DNA from 2 places in the Phytohabitans sp. LZ39 genome. Region 2 is predicted to be linked to the other one. Evidence: riboswitches for the same ligand, from Rfam matches in the RefSeq annotation. Region 2 holds a riboswitch; the other holds the start of a gene.

Region 1 (3,396 bases), on a different contig from region 2:
CGCTCCAGGATGTCCAAATTGGACGCCCCGCCGGTGCCGAGGATCAGCCTCGACCGCAGCTCCACGCCAGCAATCTGCACGGCTAACCCCCCTGCGCCGCGGTCAGCACCTCGACCTGGTCACCGTCGCGCAGCGCCGTGCCCGGCCAGCCGGCGCGCGGCACCACCTCGCCGTTGACCGCGACCGCCACCCCGCGCGCGACCGACGTCACGACCCGTACGACGTCGGCGACGGTCGCGCCGTCGGGCACGGCCTGCGGGTTGCCGTTGACGACCACCTTCATGCGAACCTCCCAGGTGCGAACGGCCCCAAAATCGGATCCGGCACCCCGGTCTCCACCAGGTCGGCGACCAGGTCGGCGGTGAGCGGGGTGAGCACGATGCCATGGCGGTGGTGGCCGGTCGCCACGATCACGCCGTCGCCGAGCGGGCCGATCAGCGGCGCGTTGTCGGGCGTGCCGGGGCGGTGGCCGGCGATCGCCTCGGCCAGCTCGTACTCGTAGATCTCCGGCACCAGGTCGGCGGCGGCGCGCAGCAGCTCCACCACCCCGCCGGCGGTGACGTGCGCGTCAGCGCGCTCCTCGACGGTGGCCCCGACGACCACCTCGCCGTCCAGTCGCGGTACGAGATAGATGTGCCTACCGTCCGCGTACCCGCGAATGACGTGGGAGAAGCCCGGCGGTTGGTGGCCGGGCGCGCGGAGGCGGAGGATCTGGCCCTTGACCGGACGGACCGGAAGGCCGGTGAGCGCGGCCGAGCCGGTGCCGGCGGCGACGACGGTGACCCGCGCGGGCCCGGGCTCGCGGACGGTGGTCACGCCCGCGGCGGCCGCGGCCCGGCGCAGCGCCGGCACCAGCCGGCGCGGGTCGACCTGGTGATCGCCGGGCGCGTGCGCGCCGCCACGCACCCGCGGCGACAGGAGCGGCTCGCGGTCGCGCAGCTCCGTGGGGCGCAGCGGCGTGATCGGGAGTCCAAGACCCGCCTGGTACTCGCGCAGCCGCTCCGCCTCGGCCATGTCGTCTCCGGTCAGCGCGACGACGAGCGTGCCCTCGGCGCGGTAGCCGATCTCCTCGGTGCCCAGCTCGGCCGCGAACGCGGGCCACCGCTTCGCGGACTCGACGAGGAGGGCGGTGAGTGCGGCCTCGCCGAAGTACGCCTCGGCGACCGGCCCGAGCATGCCGGCCGACGCGTGCCACGCGCCCGGCCGCCCGTCGTCGACCACCTGCACCGCCATGCCACGCGCCGCGCACCGCCAGGCGATCGCCAGCCCGATGGGGCCGGCACCGACGACGGTGACGTCGTTCATTTCAGGGCGTCCCAGAGCGCCCTGGCGGCCTCGGCCGGATCCGGGGCCCGGGACAGCGCGCCGATCACGGCAACTCCGTGCGCGCCCGCCGCCCGCAGCTCGGGTATCCGCTCGGCCGTCACCCCCGCGATCGCGATCACGGGCACGTCCACCGCGCTGGCCACGGCGGCGACCCCGTCGACCCCGATCGGCGGGGGGAGGCCGTCTTTCGTGGTGGTCGCGTAGGCCGGCCCGACGCCCAGGTAGCTGGCCCCGGCGTCGACGGCCGCCTTGGCGGTCGCCGGCTCGCGCGCGGTCGCGCCGAGGATCGCCCGCGGCCCGAGCACCCGCCGCGCCGCCGCGACCGGCAGGTCGAGCGCGCCCACGTGCCCGCCGTCGGCACCCACCGCCAGGGCGATGTGCAGGCGGTCGTTGACCAGGCAGGTCGCCCCGGCTTCGGCACAGAGCGCCCTTACCCGCGCGGCCAGCTCGTAAGCGTCGCGGTCGGTCGCGTCGTCTTCCACCCGCACCTGCACGGCGAGCTGGTCGCCGGCGGTCTCGAGGGCGGCGGCCACCACAGCGAGCGGCTCACGCCCGGGGCGGGTGTCGGTGATGAGGTGAAGCCGGGGAAACGGCCGCATGCAGCACTCCTCCCTGCGCCGGCATTACCCGGATCAGGTTCGACGGTCGAGGGCTGCATGCCCTCCTCTCAGCCCGGTGCACCGGGCTCCCGTGGGTCACTCCTTCGGCGAGAGTACGACGCCGTTAACGCCGCCGTAAAGAGGACGGCGAGTGAGACGCGCGTTACGCCATGATGCCTGGGTGCCCCGCCGCGCCCGCGTACCGAGGTCGATGGGCTTCGTGCCGTTCAGGGCCAGCACCGCGATCGCCGAGGGCCGCCTCACCCGCGCGATGCTGCGCGGACCGGCGTGGCGACGGCTTCTCCCGGACGTGTTCGTCAGTGCCGAAACGCCGCTCGACCATCGCCTGTGGTGTGACGCGGTAGCCCTGCTGCTGCCCGAGGGCGCGGCCATCGCTGGTTTGAGCGCCGCCTATCTGTGGGGCGTCAACCTGCTGCCGCCCGATGCGCCGGTGGAGGTGGCGATGCCACCGGATCAGCGGATACGCACCCATCCGCGGTGTTCCAGTCGTCAGCTGGCGGGCACTTCCACCGTGGTGCGGACGGTCGCTTGGTTGAGGTCGTCCAGGCGGATGGTCAGGGTCAGGTCCCACTTGCCGGGGTAGGGGAAGGTGATCGCGCCGATGCCCTGGTTGCCGCGGAGCGAGACCACGGCGTTGGGGATCGGCGGGATGCCTTTGTCCGGGAGGGCGGTCGTCACCTTCCACTCGGCGACCTCGACCGGCTTGCCCGCGGGCGTGTAGACGAACGCGTGCAGCGTGTTGTTTTCACCGATCTGCACGGGAAAGATCTCGAACTGCACCGAGTAGATCGGGCTGTTGAGCGTCGTGGAAAAGCCGACGGCCTCGGCGGCGGCCTGTGCCTCGATGTCGGCCGAGCGGCCCGGCGTGGTCTGCACGAGCATCGAGCTCGCCGCCAGCACGACCGCCGCCAGCCCCAACTCGGCCGCGACAAGGCGGCCCAGGCGGGCCGGCGAGCGGCGCATCACCAGCCGGCGGGAGAAGAACGCGACCGACAGCACCGCGCCCAGCAGGCCGGCCTTGAGCAGGATGAGCTGGCCGTAGCGGGTGTCGAAGAGCGCGCCCAGCCCGCCGATCTCGATGACCGCCTGCACGACGCCGCCGAGTACGAGCCAGCACACCGCGACGGCCGCCCAGCGTGACCAGACGGGCAGGATCACGCCGAGCACGCGCTGGTCGGCCCAGCCCTTGCGCAGCACGAAGCCGACCAGCGTGACGAGGCCGCCCAGCCACACCGCCATGCTGGCCAGGTGCACGGTGTCCGCGACCGCCGACACGGGTGGCAGCGGGGATGCCGCCGCGTGCCCTGCGAGCGGCCAGGTGAGCAGCCCGAGCGCGCCGAGCAGTGCCAGCGGAAACGGTGACCGCCGCACCCTGGCCGGGGCTTGCGTCGCGCTCTGCACGGGCGGACCGCCGGCGCCGACGAGCGTGCGGGCGCGCACCGTCACCGGG
Region 2 (3,396 bases):
GGGCTCGCCGTTGGGGCCCTGCGCCACGAAGCCGGTCAGCTGCACCGTGCGGTCGCCGAGCGAGACGCCCTTGTCGAAGACCGCCCGCGACGCGTAGTCGAGCACGCTGATCTTGGCGGGGTCGCCGGCCGGCAGCGGTGGGTAGTCGGATATCTGCTGGCTGGAGAGGGCGGTGCCGGCCTGGCCCGCCGCGTACGACCCGAGGGCCGGTGGGGCGACCAGCAGCAGGCCCAGCACCGGCAGGATGAGCAGCCAGGCCACCCACGGTTCGCGGTGCGGCTTGCCGTCACCGTGGTCGTGGTCGGCGTGCTCGCCGGCGGAGGCGTCCCGGGGCCGGAGCACCTCGTGCACCAGCGTCATCACCGCGGCCGCGATCAGCACGAGACCAGCCGCGATCAGGAAGGGCCGGAGCGACTCCTTCACGTACCGCAGGTACATGTCGGTCACGCTGGCCCGGACGATCGCGCCGCCGAACAGCAGCATGACCACCGCCTGCGCCTGCTTGTTCATAGAACCACCGCCCCTACGCCGACGGCCGCGAGGACGCAGATCGCGAACGTCGCCGGGGCGAACCGGGACGCGAACCGGCGGCCGAACACCCCGGTCTGCATCGAGATCAGCTTGAGGTCGACCATCGGGCCGACCACCAGGAAGACCAGCCGCGACGTGAGCGAGAACTGGGAGAGCGAAGCGGCCACGAACGCGTCGGCCTCCGAACAGATCGACAGGAGCACGGCCAGCACGGCGAGCGCCAGCACGGAGAGCACCGGGTTGTCGGCGAGGGTTTGCAGCCAGCGCTCGGGCACCACGACGTTGATGGTCGCGGCGGCCATCGCGCCGAGCACGAGGAAGCCGCCGGCGTGCACGACGTCGTGCCGCACCGACGCCCAGAACGCCCGCGCCTTCGGCATGCCGTCGATGTCGGGACGGTGTGGCAGGCGGATCCACTCGGCCTTGCCGAGACGCAGCCAGAGCCACCCCATGATCATGGCGACGATCAGGCTGGCCACCCCTCGGCCAACCACCATCTCCGGGTTGTTCGGGAACGCGACGGCGGTGGCGGCCAGCACGATCGGGTTGATCGCCGGGGCGGCGAGCAGGAAGGCCAGCGCGGCCGCGGGCGTGACCCCGCGGCGGATCAGCGAGCCGGCGATCGGCACGGCACCGCACTCGCAGCCAGGCAGCACCACGCCCGCGCAGCTCGCCACCGGCACGGCGAGCGCGGGGTGGCGGGGCAGCGCGCGGGCCCAGAAGGAGCGCGGCACGTACACGGCGATGATGGCGGAGAGCACCACCCCGAAGACGAGGAACGGCACCGCCTGCACCATCACCGACACGAACACGGTGGTCCAGGTCTGTAGGCGCGGGTTGGAGATGGCGTCGGCGACCGGGCCCCGGAAGAGCACGAGCAGGACGAGCAGCACCGCCAGGATCTCGACCGAACCGATGCGGTCGCCGAAGATCCGCCGGCGCGGCTGAGGCTCTTCGGGTGGTGGCGGGGGCGTCCAGTCGATCTCGTCGCCGTCGGGCTGCACAGTCGCGCGGTCTGCGGCAGTCACAGCAGGTGGTTCCCTTCACTCGCGCGGCCCGCCTCAGGGTAGCCGGTGTTAACGTTGGCGGAAACAACCGACAGGGGAGCGCACAGCGCTGAGAGTGCGGTTGCCGCAGGACCGAGGCGGCCGCAGACCCTCGAACCTGATCTGGGTAATGCCAGCGCAGGGAGTCGATTCTCAGGCTCGCCGATCGCCGGCGTGCGTCTTCTCCTGGTTCGCGAGGACTGGGAGGTTTTCACATGAACAACAACCGTTGGCGCACCGTCGACGTCGTGGTCGCGGCCGTGCTCGGCGTCGCGTTCGGCGTCATCTTCTGGGCCTGGGGCCTGCTGTGGGACGGCCCGGCCAGCGCCATCCCGCTGCCCGGCCGCGCGCTCGTCTACGGCATCTGGCTGGTCCCGGCCGTGCTCGGCCCGCTGGTCATCCGCAAGCCGGGCGCCGGCGTCTTCACCGAGCTGGTGGCCGCCACCGTCTCGACGTTCTTCGGCTCACCGTGGGGCCTGGAGACACTGCTCTACGGGCTGTTTCAGGGCGCGGCGGGCGAGTTCGCGTTCGCGGCGACCGGCTACCGGAGCTGGCGCCTGCCCACCGCGATCGTCGGCGGGGCGCTGGCCGGCGTCGCGGCCACTCTGCTCGACTTGAGCAGGTACTACCCCGACACGAGCGCCGCCTGGAAGTGGGCCTACGCCGCCCTCCTCGTGCTCAGCTCGGCGGTCATCGCAGGCGTGGGCGCCTGGGCGCTGACCAGGGCGCTGGCCCAGACGGGCGTGCTCGACCGCTTCCCGGCGGGGCGCGACCGAGCACTGGTGTGATCCGGGCCAAGGGCTTCGGCTGGCGGCACGCGGGGCGCAAGGCGTGGGCCGTCCGGGGGCTCGACCTGCGCGTCGAGCGCGGCGAGCGGGTGCTGCTGCTGGGACCGTCCGGCGCCGGCAAGAGCACGCTGCTGGCCGCGCTCGCCGGGCTGCTCGCCGCCGACTCGGGCGAGTCCGAGGGCACGGTAGAGGTCGACGGGCGGGTCGGCATCGTCTTCCAGGACCCGGAGACCCAGCTCGTGATGGCGCGGGCCGGCGACGACGTGGCCTTCGGGCTGGAAAACCACGCCGTGCCGGCCGCGGAGATCTGGCCCCGGGTCGACGAGGCGCTGGCCCGGGTCGGCTTTCCCTACGGCCGCGACCGCTCCACCGCCGCCCTGTCCGGCGGCGAGCAGCAGCGGCTGGCGCTGGCCGGCGCGCTCGCCCTCCGCCCCGAGGTGCTGCTGCTGGACGAGCCCACCGCCAACCTCGATCCGGCCGGCGCCGACCTGGTACGTGGCGCCCTCCGCGAAGCCCTCGACGCCGGCACCACCGTCGTCCTTGTCGAGCACCGGGTCGCCGAGGCACTCCCGCTCGTCGACCGGGTCGTCGTCCTCGATCCCGGCGGCGGGCTCCGCGCCGACGGCCCGCCGGACGAGGTCTTCGCCAACCACGGCGACCGCTTGGCCGCCGAGGGCGTGTGGGTGCCGGGCCATCCGGTGGCGCCCCGGCGCGCTGACGCGCCGCCGGGAGAAGGGCTGCTCGCCGCGAAACGGGCCACCGTCCGCGGTCGGTTGCCCGCCGTCGATCTTCTGGTACGAGACGGCGAGGCACTCGCCATCCTCGGTCCGAACGGCACGGGCAAGTCGACGCTGGCCCTCCTCCTCGGCGGGCTCCTCAAGCCGGACGGCGGTCGGATCGCGGCCACCGCCGCGCTCGCCGGCCCCGACGTGGCCACTCCCCCGCACCGCTGGCGCGCGCCCGCCCTGGCGCGGCGGATCGGATCGGTGTTTCAGGACCCCGAGCACCAGTTCGTCACGTCCACTGTGTAC

What was found. A riboswitch is a leader RNA that binds a small molecule or an ion and turns the genes downstream of it on or off. The one in region 2 is predicted to bind thiamine pyrophosphate.
Region 1: it holds a riboswitch for thiamine pyrophosphate, as region 2 does, so the genes downstream of both, thiE (thiamine phosphate synthase) here and AC5L36_RS24485 (ECF transporter S component) in region 2, are expected to answer to the same signal.

The regions. Positions count from the first base shown of each region.
Region 1 is NZ_JCADBM010000002.1:269,013-272,408, reverse strand. Features, by position in the region: gene AC5L36_RS04935 (thiazole synthase) at 1-80, opposite strand, end outside; gene thiS (sulfur carrier protein ThiS) at 83-283, opposite strand; gene thiO (glycine oxidase ThiO) at 280-1,305, opposite strand; gene thiE (thiamine phosphate synthase) at 1,302-1,925, opposite strand; TPP riboswitch at 1,919-2,027, opposite strand; gene AC5L36_RS04915 (copper resistance CopC/CopD family protein) at 2,436-3,396, opposite strand, start outside.
Region 2 is NZ_JCADBM010000013.1:88,985-92,380, reverse strand. Features, by position in the region: gene AC5L36_RS24495 (TIGR03943 family putative permease subunit) at 1-510, opposite strand, end outside; gene AC5L36_RS24490 (permease) at 507-1,463, opposite strand; TPP riboswitch at 1,622-1,739, shown strand; gene AC5L36_RS24485 (ECF transporter S component) at 1,793-2,365, shown strand; gene AC5L36_RS24480 (ABC transporter ATP-binding protein) at 2,362-3,396, shown strand, end outside.